Pyrobaculum calidifontis JCM 11548: one gene and its partners. The protein of the gene in region 4 binds, or shares a complex with, the protein of the main gene of each other region. Links are inferred from orthologs where the notes say so. Each region holds a gene or a part of one and is shown on either strand. Other genes may lie near its edges. The genes, in order: rpl12p, rpl7ae, PCAL_RS04885, PCAL_RS09435 and PCAL_RS00090.

Region 1 (3,762 bases), 1.1 Mb from region 4 along the record:
TGACCGCGAGGCCGCCTCGGCCACAGGGGCTCCGCTGAGCAGAGTCTGAACGGCTGTGACTGTGCCGCCGATGAGCATGTACAAGAAGCCGGGCAACGCCTGCACTTGCCCGTCCGGCCTCACAAACGGCATTGCTATAAAGATTGGCGCAAGGGCGAGGACGAGGGCGACCGCCAGATAGGCCCTGAGCGGCACAAAACTGAGCCTCTTCACAAGCCCCTCTATACGCCGGTTAAGCCTCTCGGTCTTCCAGTATATGGCCACGAAGTACCTAACCGCGTTTTTATTCACCGCGTAGACTATCCCCACCACGGCGAACCAGCTCACCAAGAAGGCCACTAGCGGGTCCACGGAGGCCGCCCAGTAGGAGCTTAAAAATTATAACTCTAGGGAAAGCCCGGCGCCGAGCCTATACACGTTAAATCGGCGCTCAAGCTCCTTGACCAATTGAGGCGCCGTGTGCAAAGGCGCCACGCACCTCACGCCCAACAGCCTAAGCTCGGCCACAACTCTGTGTAAGAGGTAGGGGCTCTGCGAAGTGCCACCAAGCCCTCCCACGAAGCACCTCGCCTTGATCCCCGCCGAGACATTTCGCCGTATGGCACGGTGGACAGACCACAGGGAGAGACCACGACCCCGTCCACCACCATGAAGTTCTCCCGCCTCCCCTTAAACAAGAGGTAGCGCCTCCCCCTCACCCTCAGCTCGAGGTCATGCGGCGGATTGACCAGCGGCACGCGTAGAAGCTCAAAGCCGCCCACGTGGTGTGGGCTGTCTGGCATTCCCACGACGCCGACCACGGGCCTTGCCCCACTCGCCTTTAGAAACGCGTCCATGGCCTCTCTGCTACAGCTGTCGAAAAGCACGGCGTCGTCAATTAGTACGCCAAAGCCGTGGCTGGGCTCCACCGCGCCTGGGCTCTCGGAACACACGGCAGTTATCTTAACCACATGCGGGTCCATTGGAAAATTTATAAAACATGCGCCACGGCCCCTACATGAGGAGGTTGCTAATCTCGCTGGCATCTATACTGGCCTTCTCTGCAATTCTCACATTCTACCCCGGCGAATATTTCACAGCTATTCTGCTCTACTTTGTGCTATTCTTCGGAATAACTATCGCCATGGGTTTAAGAACCTATAGAAGAGGCATGGCTACAGTCCAGGAAATATCCAAGGGGAAGCCCCTCCTCGAAATAGACGAGAAAGAGGTGGGGAAAGTCATGGAAAAAGACAAAGAGCTTGTAGCAGAGTATAGAAGGCTCACTCGCTCCTCGCTCATACCGCTACTACTCCTCCCAGCCTTCATGGTGTTGGCCACGGTCCTCTTCCCCACTCTCCCGCCGCTCTTGGAATCTACGGCGGGGCCCGTAATAGGCGCCTACCCCGCCAGATTTCTCGCCTACGTCACAATATTTTCAATATTCTCCGCTATCTCGATGCTCTTGTTCAAGCCCCCCACAATGCCCAGGATAGTGAGAAACGTCAAGATATACGAGGGCGGAATGGTGGTAGACAAGGTGGTCGGGCTCAAGGCCCCCATCGAGGTAGAGGAATACACCGTCAACCCAGAGCGGCGATTTATACAATTTAAACTAAATAACCAGATATTTAGAATATATTACAAAGACGTAAAAGAACTTGACAGTATTTTACTAAAAATTATAAAGCCCTTAAAACAGCGAAGCCAGTGAGCCAGCGATCTCCTCCTCGCTCGGCCCCTTCTTCTCCTCTTCCTCTTTCTTCTCCTCAGCCTTAGCCGCTGGAGCCGCTCCTCCAGCCGCGGCCGGCGCCGCAGCGGCCGCAGGCGCTGCCACTGGGGCAAACGCGGCAGACTTAATGGCCTCGTCGATGTTCACCTCCTTTAACGCGGCCACCAGAGTCTTTATCCTAACCTCATCTGGCGTAATGCCAGCCGCTTGGAGCACCTTGGCCAAATTTTCCTCGTTTATTTCCTGTTTTGCGTAGTGCAACAGTAACGCCCCGTAGATGTACTCCATAGGCGGGCCCGAATAGGGGGTTTAAAAACTTAGCCCTAGCACAGCCCCGCTTGGTGGTCCAAGAGAACTCCGGCGGGTTGTCAAAAGAGCGGCGAATTAAACCTCCTCCACCTTCACGTTTTTGGCCTTCAGCTCCGAGATCAACTGCTCTGCCTTGTCGGGTGGCACCCTAATTGTGTAGAGATAGCCCGAGAGCCTCGCCTTTAGCTTCACGAAGTCCTCATATCGCTTTACTCTGACGACTTGGGCCTTCTCGCCGTATTTCTTCCAAAGTTCTACTAGGAAAATCTCCTTAGGCATGACGGCCCATAGGCGGGGATATATAAGTTTTAGGGACGTGGAGATGTACGACGCGTATCACACAGCTGGCTCACATGACGGCGAGAGGCGATCAGGTTTACGCGGGGCAGAGCCGTGGCTACGGTATAGAGGAGGTTGCTTAGGGAAGTGATTTGGCCGGGGTAACCCGCCAGGCTCATTCGCCCCACTCGGGGGTGTTGCCTAGGGCATTTATTGAGTAGAAGCTTGTTTATAAGCTTATCGCACCCTCCTGTGCCGGTACTGGATGTGGGGGAGCGTCCTCATTACTTCGAATGTCAGGTTGGAGAGCTGATTCATGAGCTTTGCCGCCGTGCTATCTAGTGATACAGCACGGCGCTCGGCCCACCGAATCCACACCCTGGCCTCGTCTACTGCTGAGCACTCTGGCGACGAGCAGGCCAGCCACGCCCTGAGGGGCTCGGGGGGCGCAATTGTATAGGCCAGCTTCAACGCGCGGCGGTATAGCTCGTAGGCTGTGTCTAAGTACTCGGGCTTGCCGGTGGCGAGGTAGAAGCCTAGCTCCATCAGCGAGAAGGCCACGAGGCGCATGATGCGGCTCTGCGGCCGTTGCAGGAGGTTCGCCGCCTTGTGGCTGTACGCCACTGCGGTGTCCAAGGCGCCGAAGAGCTTGACCACTGGATCGTCCTTCCTAGCTGGCCTGGCCTCCCCCTTCCAAAACACAGTGGTGTCTCCAGAGTCGCCGGGGCAGCGCATCCACAGTAGGCAAGGCTTAATGAGCACTATACTTTCCCCATCTTTAAATATAAATGCATCGTTTGGAATAGTGATGAGGCCGCTGAGCGTTGAGTCGTGACGCATTTTTCAGCCGGCTGACTCCCGCCTTAGTCGCAATTTTGACGAGTTGCAGTTATCGGTCTTTATCTTCTACGTGTGGGCCCCGTTGCCTTTATCAATGTTTATAATGTGGCGCAGTTGAAGGGCTATGATTGTTAAGAAAGGGAGGGTGGATGGGGCTAGGCTTCTCCGCGAGGAGCTCTCTAGGCCTGGCATTGTCCTCGTGCCGGGTGTGTTTAACGCGCTTACGGCTCTCATGGCCCAGAGCCTCGGGTTTAAGGCGGTGTATGTGTCAGGCGCCGCCGTCACTGCTTCAATGGCGTTGCCAGACCTCGGCTTAATTACGATGGACGAGATGGTGAAGACGGTGAAGTATATAACAGATGCGGTTGATATACCGGTTATAGTGGACATAGACACCGGATACGGGGAGGCGTTGAACGTGATGAGGGCTGTCCGGGAGTTTGAGGCAGTTGGCGCGGCGGGGGTTCAGCTGGAGGACCAGGTATTGCCCAAGAAGTGCGGCCACTTGACGGGGAAGGCGCTGATACCCCCCGACGAGATGGCAAAGAAGATAAAGGCCGCTGTCGAGGCGAGGAGGAACCCCGATTTTGTCATCATTGCTAGGACAGACGCGGCTAATGTAA
Region 2 (3,568 bases), 1.2 Mb from region 4 along the record:
TCTTCTCCTCCTCCCCCGCCGCCGTCAGCTCCTTCTTCAGTCTATTTATCTCCGCCACGGCGTTTGTGGCAGAGTATATGTAGCCCACCACTAAGTCCGGCTTAGCCCCCCGAGCCACGGCCTCCGCCGCCTCCTTCCTAACGGCGCGGTAGCCAATCGCTGCGTACATCACCTGGACGCCGCAGTCGTCGACGTAGAAGTGCGTCTCCACCTTAGCGCCGCAGAACTTCAAAAGCCGCGCCAGCGAGTCGCCCAAAATGGCGTTTCTCCCATGGCCAATGTGCAGAGGGTGGACGGGGTTGGCAGAGGTGTGCTCCACGAGGAAGGACCCCCCTGGACATACGTCTGACCCATAACGCCTGCCCATTTCAGCCACTGCGTCGAACACAAGCCCGGCCAGCCTGGCCACGTTCAACTCCGCGTTGAGGTACAAGCCATCTGCAGAGACCCACTGCAGATACTCAAGCCCCCAGTCCCCCTCCGCCGCCGCCTTCAACTGCCCGGGATCCACCTTGTACTTGTGGAAACGCGCAGTGAAGTAGCCAAACCTCTTCGCCCTCTCCACCTCGGGCACTTCGCCAATGCCAAGCCGCTTCGCCACCTCGGCCACCACTCTCCCAAACTCCTCCCTAGCAGGCTGTAGAGGGTCCACAAAGGCGAGTAATTCCCACTTATAAAACTTTAAAAACTCGTGCAAACGGCCGCCTATGGCTGAGGAGGTAAAGTTCTCGCCATACGAGGATGCAGTAGCCGGGCTAGTGGTACAGATACTGGGGAGGACAGGCGTGGCAGGCGAAGTAACACAAGTGAAGATCAGAGTACTAGAGGGGAGAGACAAGGGCAGAGTACTCACTAGAAACGTAAAAGGCCCAGTACGCCTCGGCGACATTGTAATGCTAAGAGAAACCGAAAGAGAAGCCAGGAGAATTACGGCAAGATGAAGATCCACAAGTGCTCCTTCTGCGGCGCCGACATACCCCCAGGCTACGGCATAATGTACGTAAGAAGCGACGGCACAGTACAGAGATTCTGCAGCAGAAAATGCTTCGTAAGCGCAGTCAAGTACGGGAGAAACCCCAGAAAACTTGCATGGGTAAGAAAGAAAAAAGCCAAAACTTCAAAGTAGTACACTTCTCCTCGTTATACCCGTAGTACCGGTTGACGCGCCGAGGCGTGAATCGGTAGATGTATATCAGCCACAAGCTATACACTTTGTACTCCTCGCAAGTGGAGTGTCGCCAAAACGACAGTTGCAGTAAAAATGTGAGGGAAAAATTAGCGTCTGACCGGGATGGCGTTTAGCCCGTGTTTTGCCCTAATCTCGTTGATCTTGTTTACCAGCGCCTCCAGCTCTCCTGCAGCTTGGCCTGCCTCAATTACCACCGCGGCCGCGGCGGCCACGTTTATCCCAGCCGCCTTTCCCAACTTCTCCTTAGACGGCACATAGACGTAGGGCACCTTCTTCTCCTCGCAGAGAAGCGGGAGGTGGGCAACAACCTCGGGGGGGTCCACGTCCTCGGCAATTAACACAAGTTTCGCAAGGCCGCGCTCCACGGCTTTAGTAGTCTCGTTAGTCCCCTTTTTGATCTTCCCCGTCTGCCTCGCAATTGAAAGTATCTCCAGCGCCTTCTCAGCCACGTCGCTCGGCACCTCGAATCTGACGTAGAACGGCTTCCCCGGCAGAGGGTTGGCGTAGAACGTCTTTGGGTCAATCGTCACCGCCATGGCCCCCTAGAAATAACCCAATATATAAACTTTAGGCCGCCTCTCTGCGGAGCTCCTCGAGCCTCCTCCGCTTCAGCGTCTTCACAGGCCGCTCCGCCACGACGCCCTGCGGCATAAACATTAGCACCAAGATGACGACTATGCCGAAGACCATGTACTGGAAGAAGACGGGGTCCACGTTGACCACCTGCCTAATCCCCTCCTTGTACAAGCTCAACAACCTATCCGCGGCGTAGTATATGCCTACCCCAACTAGCGCGCCCACGTTGTTGCCGCTGCCCCCAATGATCAACATGAGCCAAGCGTAGAAGGTGTAGAGTGGGACAAACTGGCCCATGTTTACGAAGTTGTTGTAGAAAGCCAGGAGGGCGCCGGCCACGCCGCTGAGCGCCGAGGCGACCGCCAAAACTCTAACCCTAAAGCGGACTATGTCTTTTCCAAATACCGCAGCCGCCGTCTCTGCGTCGCGGATAGCCCTAAGCGCTCTGCCAAAGGGAGAGTTGCCCAGCCTCTCCGCCACGAAGAAGGTCAACACGAGGAGCAAGACGACGACGAGGGCGTACCCCCAGGGCCTGAGCTCCCCCATCCACACAAAGGGATCCGGCACCACGGCACCGAAGACCCCGCAGGCCAACTGGGGGGTGTAGGTGGTTATTACTCTAATAGTCTCGGCGCTCACCAAGAGGAGAATGCCTAGGTAGTCCTCGCGGAGCCTTATGGCCGGCCAACTCATCACTACGCCGAACACCCCCGCCAACGCGGCGGCTATGATGAGAGCCATAAGGAAGAACGCCACAGCCTCCAGGGGATTGGAGAGGAAGATCCCCTTTATCACATCGGCCGCCTGGTACTGATAGGCGGTGCAGTACGCGTCGAGGTTTGCCAGGGGGTTTATCCCAAGTCTGCTCTGTATAAGGCCGCCGTATAGGAGGAGCGCAACCTTAGTGGCAATTCCCCCAACGGCGAAGGCCCCCAGCGCCAAGAACATGACTTTGCCAAACTGCGGCAGGCCCAGGTACCCCACCTCTAAGTTGAGGCTGAGGACGTATATAGCGTATATAGCCGCTATGGCGACCGTCTCTCTTATAAATACATCAATTTGGAGAAACATATCACCTCCCCCGCTTGGTTAAGAGTGAGACAAGTCCCTGAGGCATGAATAGCAGAATGACAATGACGATGGAGAAGGGTATGATCAACTGAAACTCTATGGGCACGTTGAGGGGGGCCAGGATATATGCTGCGCCTAGCACTGTGCTAAGTCCCACCACGTATCCGCCTAAGAGGCCGCCGAATATGTTGGAGAGACCGCCCACCACAGATGCGACGAAGACAAGGGCGAGCCTCAGCCAGCCCAGCTCCTCAGTCATGGGGAAGAACATGGCCATGTACACCCCCGCGAGGCCGGTCACGGCGCCTATTAAGAACCACGCAATGGCAAAGACGGCCTCCACGTTTATCCCCACAGCCTTGGCCAAGTAGATGTTGTCTATGCTGGCCCTCATGACCACTCCGTACCTAGTTCTGTAGAGAATGAAGTAGAGCAGAGCCGACACCGCGGCCACCGCCAGCGACGTGTTTATGAGAGAGGAGGTCAAGAAGTCGGTGCCAGGCCACACAAATTCGTAATTTGCAAGCAAGACGTTCCTAGTCAACACCTTGTACGTATTTTGCACATAATCCGCCGCTATGGCCACCGCAGAGAAGAGGACAAAGTGGACGCCGAAGGAGGCGATCATGAGCGCAGTTATGCTAGCCCCCCTCCGAATCATTGGCCTAAAAACCGCGATGTAGGTAGCCACGGCGACGGCCCCGCTCATCAGCACTACTAGAGGGAGAGAGA
Region 3 (3,675 bases), 780 kb from region 4 along the record:
AAGAGCCATAAACCTAACGCCGAGAGAAGAGGACAAGACAGAGCCGTAAGGCGCCCCCACCAACGCGTCCAGGTCCAAAAAGCCCCTAATAGTCTGCACAACACCCCCGCCGACTTTAGCCACAGTCCTGTACCCGCCCCCCACCTCCAAGAGAAGCGCCCAGTCCCCCCTCTTAAACACAGCGCCACCAGAGGCCCCACTTAAAAAGCTAAAACCTAGCCACCACGTACCACCGCGAGAAGTACCGTAGGACTCTCTCCAGCTCGGGCCCTCTGCCAAAAGCCGCCGCCCGATAGGCAGCCAAGAGGAGGTCCCCCTCCTCAAAGCCCCCGGCAGACGACGCCACGGCCAGCGGCACGACCACGTCGGGCAGAGCCTTATACAACGGCTCATCCCCCCTGCTCCGGAGCGCCATGCAGAGCTTGTACAACTCGGGCATAACCCCCTCCAACAACTCACAGCGGGGAACGCCGCCCAGGCGCACGCCAAGCACCGAGTTAAGCGCCACATCGGCATTGTCGCCGCCCACCCTCAGCGCCAAAAGAGACAAAAACTCAGGCTCCACAACCCGCGAGACACGCCGCCGCAGGAGGCTGTGAGGAGGCACTATACGTGTATCCACCAAAGCCATGTAAGCGAACTCCGCCGCCAGCCGCCACAGAGTCAACCTAACCCTCTCCTCCAAAAGAGAAAACACGAGACAGGAAAATGTGCCACATAAATAGGCCGTACACACTTCAAACACAGTAAACGCCAATGTCACCGTCTACCGTCAGATGCAAGGACACAAGTAAAGACAAGTGGCGGGCCCGGTGGGATTCGTAGGCGGCTTTGCCTGAACCCACGACCTACGGCTTAGGAGGCCGCCGCTCTATCCTGACTGAGCTACGGGCCCCATCGGTCTCTAAACGTGTGTTTAAAAGTTTAGCGCCGTTGCTAGACGTGGCAGGCCTATGGCTCGCGCCGCGTCAAGCCTAACGGCTCTAAATCGATGTTAGCAAGTTGGATACACGACAGTTCGTCTTTGCGCCACCTCACCTGCCCTTCACTCTACGTCTATGTAGCCATAAATGGCGTTGATTGTTGTGGACGGCTTCGCTAGTAGCCCCCTAGGGATGGGTGGGGGGTTGTTGGCGTGCGGCTATTTCCTCGACCGTGGCCACTACGTATATGGATCGGAACACCGTGTGGAGTAGGGACCTCAAGCTCGCCGCGTCGGCGGCTGTAGCTACGATTTTTCCGACTTCTAGGTGGAGCTCTCCTCTTCTGAATCTCACCTCTTTCTCAAGCGTCTTGAACACGGCGAGTGCCAAGTCCCAGTTGTCTACTTCTACGACTAGTTTATACACGGCGGTAAACCACCTTGGCAACTTTTATGGAGGAGGCGCGGGGGCCCATGTCTGGTCCTAGGAATTCCACTACTAGGTGGCCGTCTCCTCTTCTCACTAGAATTATTGTGTCGAAGCCCCTCACGTCTAAGCTGTATAGGAGGGGGTAGCCGAAGACCTCTGAGAATATTTCCCCAACCTCGCTCTGTGCTAGGTCTACCACGACTGCGGTCTTGGCCGGCGGCCTTCTGGCGACGAAGGCTGGGAAGTCCCGCCTGCTTCTTACGCCGGCGATTTTTAGGGCGTAGGGCTTCCACCTTCGCTGGGCTATGTCGTAGAACAAGACGGCGTAGGGCATGCCCCTCCTCTCCCATATCAACACCACGTGCCGCGCGCCGCACTGGACGGCCTCTTCCAGCAGGACGGTGAACGGCCGCTTCCCTCTTACCACCTTTCTGACGCCCGGCAGAGAGTTGGCGAGGTCGTTTACAAGCTCTAGAGTGCGCTTGGAGGGGGAGCGGGAGGTGGTTATCAGCGCTTTGCAGCCTCCTTCCATTTAGCCTTCTCTGCCTCGACTCCCTTCAGCTCCTCGGGGGCTATCGTCTTGCCCAAGATGGTCTGCGGCACGTAGGCGCCCCCCGCGAAAGTGTGGCCGCACTTTGGACAATGCCATATGCCAAAGGCCAGCCTCTCCAGCCTCACCAGCGACCTACAGCTCGGACACCTGTGCTTCCCCCTCTGCTTAACCTCTATAGTGGTGACTTTGCGCCTAATGCCCATCCCGTAGCGCGCCCCATATCGCCCAGCGGGTCCTACGATCTTGGTGTGGCTAAAGGGCATGGGGGAGATGTAACCGGGGCTTTATATCTTTTAAATGGAGGTCGAGTTGAGGCCATGCAGAGGAAGAGGTGGAAGTGTGTGGTTTGCGGCGACGACATAATTGAGGGGCAGTTGTTCACATTTTACTCAAAGGGCCCCGTGCACTGGGAGTGTCTGGAGAAGGAGCTTGCCCAGAGGCTGTATAAAGACGCGGACTTAGCCGCCTTGCTAAGGCTGGACCACTATATACACGAGGGAATCGTCTTGGCTAAGGAGTTGGAACACCTCGCCCAGAGCGAGGCCGCTAAGTCGAGGATTGCCGAGGTGAGGAAGCAGCTGGAGGCTCTGGCTGCGCGTCTTACAAACGAAATTACGTCTAAGGCCTTTTAAAAGCCCCGGCTTTTTGCCTATGTGCTTGAGCTAGGGAAGAAGAGCGTAAGGCTAAGGCTGGGGGAGCAATTTCTCTCTTTTCCCCTCCCCCAGGGCGAGCCCAAGCCCTCGGCCGAGTTCGACGGGAGGGCTCTCAAGGCGTCTTGTTGCGGCATAGAGGTGGAACTAGCCGTGGAGGCGCGGCTTGGGTCGACCACTGTCCGCAAGAGGCTTGGGCTCCACGAGCACGTGTTGGGCTTGGGCACTAGGGCCTACCCCGTGGATAGGCGCCGTGGGCGGTTTCAGCTCTTCAACAACGACTTGTACGCATACCAGCTCGGCATGGACCCACTCTACGCGTCGATACCCTTCATGGTGTTTGTTGAGGGGGGCAGGGCGTACGGCCTAGTGGTCAACAGCCCGGCCTATGGCTTTGTCGACGTGGGGCGCGAGAGGTACAGCGAGGTGGTGGTCTACGTGGAGGACTTGCCCGAGTTGTACATACTTTTTGGCCCCGCGCCGCTGGACGTCTACGGCCTATACAGCGAGGTCACCGGCATGCCCTTCCTCCCGCCGAAGTGGGCCCTCGGGGTGCACCTCTCCCGGTACAGCTACGAGCCGCACGACGCGGCGAGGGAGGTGGTGAGAGAGGTGTCCTCACTGGTCCCAGTGGACGCGGTATACCTCGACATAGACTACATGGACAAGAGGAGGCCCTTTACTTGGGACGTGAGGAAGTTCCCCCCGAGCTTTGTGGAAGAGATGCACGAGGCGGGGGTCAGAGTGGTGGCGATACTCGACCCCTACATAAAGGCCGAGCCGGGCTACAATCCCTTTGAAAAGCTGTTGCACTGCCTCCTAGTGACTGAGAACGACGAGCTTTTCCTAGCCCAGGGGTGGCCGGGCCTCTCCGCCCTGCCCGACTTCTTAAACCCCCGCTGTAGAGAGCTGTGGGCTGAGCTAGTGGCAGACTTCGTTAAGACCTACGGCATAGACGGCATTTGGCTAGACATGAATGAGCCCACGGTCTTCAACTGTGACATACCAGCGACGAGGAGTAGGATATACGCCTTGGCGGGGGCGACGCCGCACGGGCTCGCCCGGGAAGAGCTGTTCTGCAAGGCGCCCCGCGGCGCCTACCACGTGGTAGGCGGGGTCA
Region 4 (3,714 bases):
GCCCTTGAGGCCGTCTTCGACGGCTTTGAAGTCATGCCCATGGACAAGGCAGCTGAGGTAGGCGACATATTCATAACCGCCACAGGGAACGTACGAGTGATAAACCTCGGCCACATATTCAAGATGAGAGACGGCGCTGTGCTCGCCAACACGGGCCACTTCAACGTAGAAATAGACGTAGCCGGGCTGGAGAGAGTGGCAACGGCAAAGAGGAGGATTAGGCCCTACCTAGACGAGTACACTCTCCCAGGGGGCAAGAGGGTGTACCTCATCGCAGAGGGGCGGCTTGTAAATCTAGCGGCAGCCGAAGGCCACCCGTCCGAGGTCATGGACATGTCGTTTGCAAACCAAGCCTTGGCGGCTGAGTACTTAGTCAAAAACAAGCTGGCGCCAGACGTCTACAAGCTCCCCGACGAGCTCGACCGCGAAGTGGCAAGACTTAAGCTAAAGACCATGGGCATAGAGATAGAGGAAATGACAGAAGAACAGAGACAGTATCTATCCTCCTGGACCCTCGGCACCTAACGCTGTACCCACATTTTAAAAACCGCCCAGCTATGCTCTCTGCGAGGCAGGCCGCCGTACGCGAGTCGAAATTCGACCTCCTCTTTACACATGTCTTCGGCTATCTCATGTGACGTGACCCCCTCGCGCCACGCTGGCATAAGGGGGCACAAATATCACTTCATGGTCCAACTATTCGCCGACCGTAGCCTGGCCGAGGTCTTGTCAGAGGACAAGCCCCGTGTTGGAGAAGTACAGAAGACAGGGCGGCGGGGTATATATGAGTCACAATACGCATATCAAGATAAAAGTTTCAAAGCTACCCGCTAGATGGGATTTAAATTCCCTCCCCCTCTCTATTTTGATGATTGCAACTCTGGGGTCTGACTTGTGAAGATACTGACCTGCGATGAACATCTCTTGGCCATATCGCGGTATATTTTCACATTTCTCTTAGCGGCCTTGATCCTGCGCCTAAGCGTCTCTAAGTCGCTTGGAGAAATGCCGAGGGCCTTTAACTCGCGGTAGAGGGCCCTCAGCCTTTTCTCCTCCTCCTTGTAAACCTCTAGAAAAGTGGCTACCCTCCTACACTCTAGGGCGGAGACGTCCACGGGCTCTGAGTCTAGGCCCAAGATCCGAAACGCGGCGTCAGAGCTCTGCACTAGGGATGCCTTGACCTTTTCCACGTCTATGCCTCCCAAGTATTTGCCGAGGCGTTCAATTAAATAGTCGACTTCCATAGCCTCTCCACAACTCTCTTTCCCACATACTCGTCGTCTTCTACCACTTCAATTGTCTCCACGCGGCCCTCTAAGTGGTCCTCGGCCAACTCCTCCACATCTTCTACCACGTCGACGGGGTCTACGGCAACCCATCGCCTCGGGTTTTCCCCGACGCTCAAGTCGACGGCGAGCAAGGCGGCCACGTACTTGAAGTCCTCCTCGTCTAGTGTCTCCCTCAGCTTGTACAGGGCGGCGGCCCTCTTCGCCGGGCTAAGCCTCCTAAGCCGCGGGATTAAAATCTCCACAGCCGCTTCCACGTGGTTTTGACTCTGCGTAGATAAATATGCTGTGTTTAACAAAGTGCGTGGGGAGAGTGGAGTGAAACTAAACCACTATGGAGGCTAGGTTTGCAATTGTGGGCCACCTAAGCGTCGCCTCCATGGCCACGGGGCCGTGTATCTCAGAGCCCTTCGGGTCTCCCTCGGGCGTAACTATGACAACGGCGTTGTCCTCAAACGCCACCCACGTGCCGTCCGGCCTCCTGTAGGGCCTCCTCTGCCTAACCACTATCGCCCTGAAAATCTGCTTCCTCAACTCGGGCTTCCCCTCCCTCACCACAACTACCACCATGTCACCCACGCCGGCGCCCGGAATTCTCCTATGCACAGACTTAGAGTAGTGGCCAACGACGCCTATCACTCTAACCAGCTTCGCGCCAGAGTTGTCAGCCACGGGGACTAGGCTGTTCATAAATATGCCAGGAGTCACGTGGAACCTATACGGGACGCCTACCGTTCTCTTGCCGCCACGCTTTGCCATAGCACCCCCTACAGCCGCAGTTTATAAGCTTTTCCCACGGAGGCCGTCAGTCCGTCCGTCGTCAGTCACCGTTCTTCCACCAACGCTTTCATCATCAGCCTTTCTTCCAACTGAGCAGTATGCCAACGTTGCTCGTCAGTTTAATATTTAGCCGGTTCTTCTCGACGAGCTCTGGAACGTCGATCTTGGGTATTGCCCCATCGTAGTAGAAGTAGAGGTAGCCCAAGTCCCCCGGGTCTACCCCCAGCCCCCTCGCGACGACGTAGTCCACCTCTGCGCAGTTCTCGCCCACCACTTGCACCCCCCAGTAGCGCTGGAAGCCCTTGATGGGGCCGTCTCCCTCGATGACGTACTTCCCGTCGGCGATGCAGAGGGTGTTTTTCTCCAGCTTGTATATGTCTGCGATGTACTTGTACAAGGCCCTGAACCCCTCGTAGAGGTTTTGCGAATCTTTCGGCTCCAGTATCTGCAACGCGGCGGTGGTCATCGTGGAGTAGAGAATGGTCTGGGGGTGGCTGACGGGCATCGCAACGACTATCTTCAGTAGTGACTCGTCGAAGGCTGCCTCGAGGGCTCTTACGCGGACCTTGTTGCCCAGAGGCGACTGAAGCTCCAGCCTATATGTGGCACTTTGATGCGGCATCACTATCTTGGCGCCGTACTTAGCCGCCAGTTTGTCTAGCCCCATCACTTTCACGGCCTTTTCAAAGTAGGACTTAGGCATCGAGAAAGTAAGCGACACGTGGCGCCCCTCCAAGATCTGTAAAATTGTCTCAAGGAGCTCGGCCCGGGGGTTTGCCTGAGAGGGGATGTAGCTGTGGACCGCCAAAACTATCAACGCGTCCTTCTTAGGCACCGGAGGCCTCTCGTCCGCCGGCAGTGCCACTACCACGCCCCAAGTTAGACGGTAAAATAAATGTTTTAGAACCCATGCGCGGCGGGGTCGACCGGCTTCACCACCTCCCTCAATACCACAGTGGCGTAGCTCCCCCTCGGCAGAGTCATACGTATCTCCACCTCGCCGCCGGCGACCTTGTACTCCAGCTGGCCTACGTCCAGCCGGGCGCGCCTATAGCTACCATACGCCCTCAAGCCCCTCGGCATCTTCAAGAAGAGGGCTGGGTCGAGGCCTAGGTCCTTCACCACTCTTACAAGAGCCTCGCCCACTCTGCCCCTCGGCATCTTAACCCCCGCGCCGGGCACGGGCAAGACGAGATCCCCCGCGAGGCCCTCCACGTAGTACGCCACTTGGCCCCCCACGTCCACTAAGTCCCCCTCCACGGGCTCCAGCGGCGCCAGCTCCATCCGCCTCGAGAGAAAGAGGTTAAAGACGTAGGACTGGGCAGCCTCTATGTAGATCTTGAGGATCTGCCCCGGTATAGCCATCGCCGCGTTCCAGAGGTCCGCCCCCTCCACCAGCTTCCTCAGAAAAGCCCTCTCCTCGAGAAACCTCTTGGGAAAAGCCTCCAGCGCCTTGGCGTACTCCCCCCTACACGCCAACTCCCTCGCTCTCTTGGCGGCCTCGGACTCCCGCGGAAATATTTTACAAAACATGACGTCGAAGAACGCCTCGGCGTCCTTCTTCAAGAGGGCTAGGCCGAGGAGGTGGCCCACGGGGCGCACAGTCCCGAAGCGCTGATAGCCGTAGTAGTTGGGAATCGGCGTCTTG
Region 5 (3,714 bases), 1.6 Mb from region 4 along the record:
TCTCCTTGGTCACAGTGCCAAGCCAATCCACCATGTAGAGGACAGGGCCCTCTTCCGCGTCTACGCCGCCTACTATTGAGTGTACAAGGTAGATATATGGGCGAGAGTAGAACAGGAGTAGAGAGACGTAGTTTACCAACGCGCGTATTGGTATAGGCCTCTTGTGCTCAACGCGGTATTCCCGCGCGCGTAGCGAGAGAAAGGATAAGACGGACTGCAGGTCTGCCACGCCCCCCGACATCGTGGCCGCCACGTGGTCGTCGATTTTCCAGATCTTTTCGCCGGCCTTGTGTGCAATGTAGTAGCCGGCGGTGACCCGCTTGTCGGTGGCAAGAACTACGCCGTCTTTAGCCACTATGCCAACAGTGGTGGTCATGTAAGCGCCGCTGAGCCACCTTTAAAAATTAACTCCTTACTTCAACCTCCTCTATAAACCTAACACGCCTCACCTCTGGAAAACGAGTAGAAACTTCTGAGACGTACTGGAGAAGAATACCACCAATCCGCTCGTAGAGCAATACCTCGGCTGGCAGTTGCAGTGTTATTACATCGCCTTCAACAGCCACCTTGACCTTCTCCTCAGAAATCCTAGGCAAATACAGCTTTAACAGAGCCAACGCCTTCTCTTCCACTGTAGTTAGCTTCTTTACTACACGTCCTCTGACAATAAACGCCTTGCCGGCCAGCGGGTGGTTGAAGTCTAACACCACGCGTCCTCCCGAGATCGACACCACCCGCGCCCGTTGCCCCTCGTACTCCACAACATCGTCTACCTGTGGAACAATGCCGTGGCGGTGGAATTCCCTAATAGAGACAACCTTGACCTTGTTCGGGTCTCTTACTCCATAGGCCTTCTCAGGCGGCACCTCTACCTCGAAGTCTTGCCCCTCGTCTATGGACAGCAAGGCGTTCTCCACCGGCTCCCAAAGTTGCGTCTCGCCCAGGACGATGAGGCGGGGTCCGTACACGTTCTCGGGCCTGTAGATGCCGGCCTCCTTGGCCACGGCCTCCACCGTCGTCTCAACTACTTTGTTGTCATCTTTAGACACCACCGTGTAGTCCAGAAGTATGTAGTCGCCCTTGGACAGAGGCATAGCTACGCGGCTTGCTCAGCCTTTTCCTTTGCCTTCTGCCGTTTCACAAGTCTAGTAATGTATCCAGCCACTTTGTTGCGCACAGTCTTGCTGGGTATATCTGCGAGCTCGGCCACCGCCTTCTTGTTTTCTTTAAAGCTCTCGGTAAACCTGTCGGGGTACGCCTCTAAAAGCTTCTCCGCAAGCGACTTTATAAACTTCGGCTTCACGCGACCCATGGCGCACCACCCACGACCCGGTATATAAAGTTTAACCCTCAGCGTACCGTGAGCTCGCCACCTCTCGGGTTAGGTGCATTTCATCACTACGCCTAGAGGCACCTCTGCATATAACTCTTCGCGCCTTGTGCCTCTGCTGGCTTCAAAGGTTACAGCAGAGCCATACGCGCTCCGCGACTATGTGGGCGGTCCTAGCGGTGATTGCGAAGCGATGTGTAGGTACACGGGCAGGCGTGGCGATTGTGAAGCTGGGGTCTACTTTGTCGATTTGCCTATCCCTAGGTTGGGGCATCAAATTTATAAACGATGTGCATTACCGCGCGTATATGGGTAAGCGCATTTTGGTACAGCGGCGCGGAAGAGGCGGCTCGCAGTTTAGGTCGCCCAGTTGGAAGCGGGACGGCCCTGTCCGTTACCCTCCTAACATCTCGGGGAGGGGCATTGTCGTAGAGATATTACATGAGCCAGGCCTCAATGCGCCTGTGGCGAAAATCAGAATGGAGAATGGGGTCGAGTTTTTCAACTACGCTGCTGAGGGCCTCTACGTAGGGCAGGTAATACAGGTGGGCCCCGACGCGCCGCCCGCCGTGGGGAACGTGTTGCCGCTTGGTAAAATTCCGGAGGGTACCATGGTGTTTAACGTTGAGAAGCGGTTTGGGGACGGGGGGAAGTTTGCCAGGTCTGGAGGTACGTATGCCCTGGTAATTGGTCAGAGGCCTGAGGAGAATAAGACAATTGTCCGTCTTCCCAGTGGCAGAGTGATTGAGGTTGACGCAAGGGGTAGAGCTACGATTGGCATTGTGGCTGGCGGAGGGAGGGTTGAGAAGCCGTTTGTAAAAGCTGGCAAGAAGTACCACAGGGCTAGGGCTAAGTCTTGGAAGTATCCGACTGTGAGAGGCAAGGCGATGTCGCCTTATGCCCACCCGCATGGCGGTGGGTCTCACCAGAAGGGCGGCACGCCGGTTCCAAAGACCGCGCCGCCTGGCCAGAAGGTCGGGTTTATTGGCTCGCGTTGTACTGGCAGAGGCTGTGTAAGAGCTAGGGCTCAGCAGAAACAGTAATGGAGAAGAGAAAGGACGACCACATCCACTTAGCTTATTCTGACGTTTCTCAAGTAGGCTCGCCTTGGTTTGACGAGGTTCTCCTCATCCACAACGCTCTGCCCGAGCTTGACTTGGCGGATGTAGACCTCTCGGCGGATTTCCTGGGGGCTAAGGTGAGCGCGCCTTTTGGCATCGGTGCAATGACTGGAGGCACAGAGCTCGCCGGTAAAATTAACGCAGAGCTCGCCAAGGCAGCTGAGGAGTTTGGCATCCCGATGTATGTCGGCTCTCAACGTGTTGCGTTGCAAAATCCCTCAGTTAGGTGGACTTTTGAGGTGGTAAAACAACACGCCCCCACTATCCCCAAGGTGGCCAACTTGGGCGCTCCCCAGCTTTCTGCGTTGCCTGAGGAGAAGGTGGTGGAGTGGGTTGTGGAGGCTGTGGAGATGATTGACGCCTATGCTGTAGCGATTCATCTAAACGCCGCGCAGGAGGTGGTTCAGCCCGAGGGGGAGCCGCGGTTCCGCGGCGTGTTGGAGAAAATCAAGCTTGTCAAGAGGGCGGTGGGGAAGCCCGTTATTGTGAAAGAGGTGGGCAATGGAATATCTAAAGAAGTGGCGGAGCGCCTCGCTGGAGTTGTAGATGCCATAGACGTGGGCGGGCTGGGCGGCACCTCGTTTGTGTCTATTGAGGGGGCTAGGGCGCTGGGGGCTGGCCTAGAGCTGTATAGGCGTATTTCCGAGGTTTTTAAGACGTGGGGTATACCCACTGCGGCCTCTATATGTGAGGTTAGGTCTGTCTTTGGGGGGTATGTGATAGCCTCTGGCGGAGTTAGAAGCGGACTTGATGGGGCAAGGGCTCTGGCTCTTGGGGCGAACTTTTTTACAATGTCTCAGCCTCTGCTAAGAGCTGTCTTAGATGGGAGAATTAGGGAGGAGATCAGCGCCGTCTTGACGGAGCTCAAGGTTGCTATGTTTTTGGTGGGCGCTAGGCGGGTCTCCGACTTGGCCAAGGTCCCCAGGGTGTATGGCCCTAGGCTGAGGGAGTGGATTGAGCAGAGAGGCCTCCGTTGTTAGCTTTATTAACTGCCACATAGTGATTTTTGGTGTCGTGTCCAAGATGTGGCTCTAGGGAGATAATGTTGGCGCCCAGCGGTGAGTTTGTGTGTAAAAAATGTGGGCATAGGTGGCCTCTGCCTCAAGCGGACTTGACGTGGGCTGAGCTGGAGATAAAGAAGGCGAAGCTCTTTGAGAAATATATAGATGAGCCCATTGAAGAGTGTAGCGAATTGCTCTCTAAGCTTAGGCAAGAGCTCGATGAAAAGAGCGCCAGGTTGCTGGCGGGGAAGATACTGATACA

Evidence for each region.
Region 1: PCAL_RS09435 (region 4) and rpl12p share a complex: the UniProt entries of both Methanocaldococcus jannaschii proteins name them as parts of the 50S ribosomal subunit. The link is inferred for Pyrobaculum calidifontis JCM 11548 from one-to-one orthologs.
Region 2: PCAL_RS09435 (region 4) and rpl7ae share a complex: the UniProt entries of both Methanocaldococcus jannaschii proteins name them as parts of the 50S ribosomal subunit. The link is inferred for Pyrobaculum calidifontis JCM 11548 from one-to-one orthologs.
Region 3: PCAL_RS09435 (region 4) and PCAL_RS04885 share a complex: the UniProt entries of both Methanocaldococcus jannaschii proteins name them as parts of the 50S ribosomal subunit. The link is inferred for Pyrobaculum calidifontis JCM 11548 from one-to-one orthologs.
Region 5: PCAL_RS09435 (region 4) and PCAL_RS00090 share a complex: the UniProt entries of both Methanocaldococcus jannaschii proteins name them as parts of the 50S ribosomal subunit. The link is inferred for Pyrobaculum calidifontis JCM 11548 from one-to-one orthologs.

The regions. Positions count from the first base shown.
Region 1 is NC_009073.1:583,487-587,248, forward strand. What follows is about bases 337-3,298. They hold rpl12p (50S ribosomal protein P1), read right to left. Parts: upstream 2,000-3,298; coding sequence 1,673-1,999; downstream 337-1,672. Other genes in these bases: PCAL_RS03310 (site-2 protease family protein), read right to left, coding at 337-351; PCAL_RS03315 (hypothetical protein), read right to left, coding at 480-950; PCAL_RS03320 (DUF2208 domain-containing protein), read left to right, coding at 998-1,693; PCAL_RS03330 (hypothetical protein), read right to left, coding at 2,096-2,299; PCAL_RS03335 (ATP:cob(I)alamin adenosyltransferase), read right to left, coding at 2,537-3,061. Also shown: more of PCAL_RS03310, read right to left, coding at 1-336; more of prpB, read left to right, coding at 3,299-3,762. UniProt on the Methanocaldococcus jannaschii protein: Forms part of the ribosomal stalk, playing a central role in the interaction of the ribosome with GTP-bound translation factors.
Region 2 is NC_009073.1:424,157-427,724, forward strand. The notes cover bases 1-2,768. They hold rpl7ae (50S ribosomal protein L7Ae), read right to left. Parts: upstream 1,726-2,768; coding sequence 1,276-1,725; downstream 1-1,275. Other genes in these bases: PCAL_RS02385 (arginine--tRNA ligase), read right to left, coding at 1-652; PCAL_RS02390 (30S ribosomal protein S28e), read left to right, coding at 708-941; PCAL_RS02395 (50S ribosomal protein L24e), read left to right, coding at 938-1,126; PCAL_RS02405 (branched-chain amino acid ABC transporter permease), read right to left, coding at 1,757-2,768. Outside these bases: more of PCAL_RS02405, read right to left, coding at 2,769-2,836; PCAL_RS02410 (branched-chain amino acid ABC transporter permease), read right to left, coding at 2,838-3,568. UniProt on the Methanocaldococcus jannaschii protein: Multifunctional RNA-binding protein that recognizes the K-turn motif in ribosomal RNA, the RNA component of RNase P, box H/ACA, box C/D and box C'/D' sRNAs.
Region 3 is NC_009073.1:873,485-877,159, reverse strand. What follows is about bases 515-3,389. They hold PCAL_RS04885 (50S ribosomal protein L37ae), read right to left. Parts: upstream 2,169-3,389; coding sequence 1,860-2,168; downstream 515-1,859. Other genes in these bases: malA (alpha-glucosidase MalA), read left to right, coding at 2,559-3,389; PCAL_RS04880 (DUF2175 domain-containing protein), read left to right, coding at 2,223-2,537; PCAL_RS04890 (ribosomal biogenesis protein), read right to left, coding at 1,342-1,884; PCAL_RS04895 (hypothetical protein), read right to left, coding at 1,110-1,349; PCAL_RS04905 (hypothetical protein), read right to left, coding at 515-697. In the rest of the region: PCAL_RS04910 (tRNA (adenine-N1)-methyltransferase), read right to left, coding at 1-180; more of PCAL_RS04905, read right to left, coding at 209-514; more of malA, read left to right, coding at 3,390-3,675. UniProt on the Methanocaldococcus jannaschii protein: Binds to the 23S rRNA.
Region 4 is NC_009073.1:1,653,289-1,657,002, reverse strand. Bases 329-3,242 are described here. They hold PCAL_RS09435 (50S ribosomal protein L14), read right to left. Parts: upstream 2,046-3,242; coding sequence 1,611-2,045; downstream 329-1,610. Other genes in these bases: truD (tRNA pseudouridine(13) synthase TruD), read right to left, coding at 2,967-3,242; PCAL_RS09430 (DUF362 domain-containing protein), read right to left, coding at 2,140-2,937; PCAL_RS09440 (hypothetical protein), read right to left, coding at 1,226-1,543; PCAL_RS09445 (hypothetical protein), read right to left, coding at 861-1,244; ahcY (adenosylhomocysteinase), read left to right, coding at 329-525. Also shown: more of ahcY, read left to right, coding at 1-328; more of truD, read right to left, coding at 3,243-3,714. UniProt on the Methanocaldococcus jannaschii protein: Binds to 23S rRNA. Forms part of two intersubunit bridges in the 70S ribosome.
Region 5 is NC_009073.1:10,926-14,639, reverse strand. The notes cover bases 592-3,505. They hold PCAL_RS00090 (50S ribosomal protein L2), read left to right. Parts: upstream 592-1,638; coding sequence 1,639-2,373; downstream 2,374-3,505. Other genes in these bases: PCAL_RS00080 (TFIIB-type zinc ribbon-containing protein), read left to right, coding at 3,461-3,505; fni (type 2 isopentenyl-diphosphate Delta-isomerase), read left to right, coding at 2,373-3,431; PCAL_RS00095 (30S ribosomal protein S17e), read right to left, coding at 1,097-1,312; PCAL_RS00100 (peptidylprolyl isomerase), read right to left, coding at 592-1,094. Outside these bases: PCAL_RS00105 (Ntn hydrolase family protein), read right to left, coding at 1-376; more of PCAL_RS00100, read right to left, coding at 405-591; more of PCAL_RS00080, read left to right, coding at 3,506-3,714. UniProt on the Methanocaldococcus jannaschii protein: One of the primary rRNA binding proteins. Required for association of the 30S and 50S subunits to form the 70S ribosome, for tRNA binding and peptide bond formation. It has been suggested to have peptidyltransferase activity; this is somewhat controversial.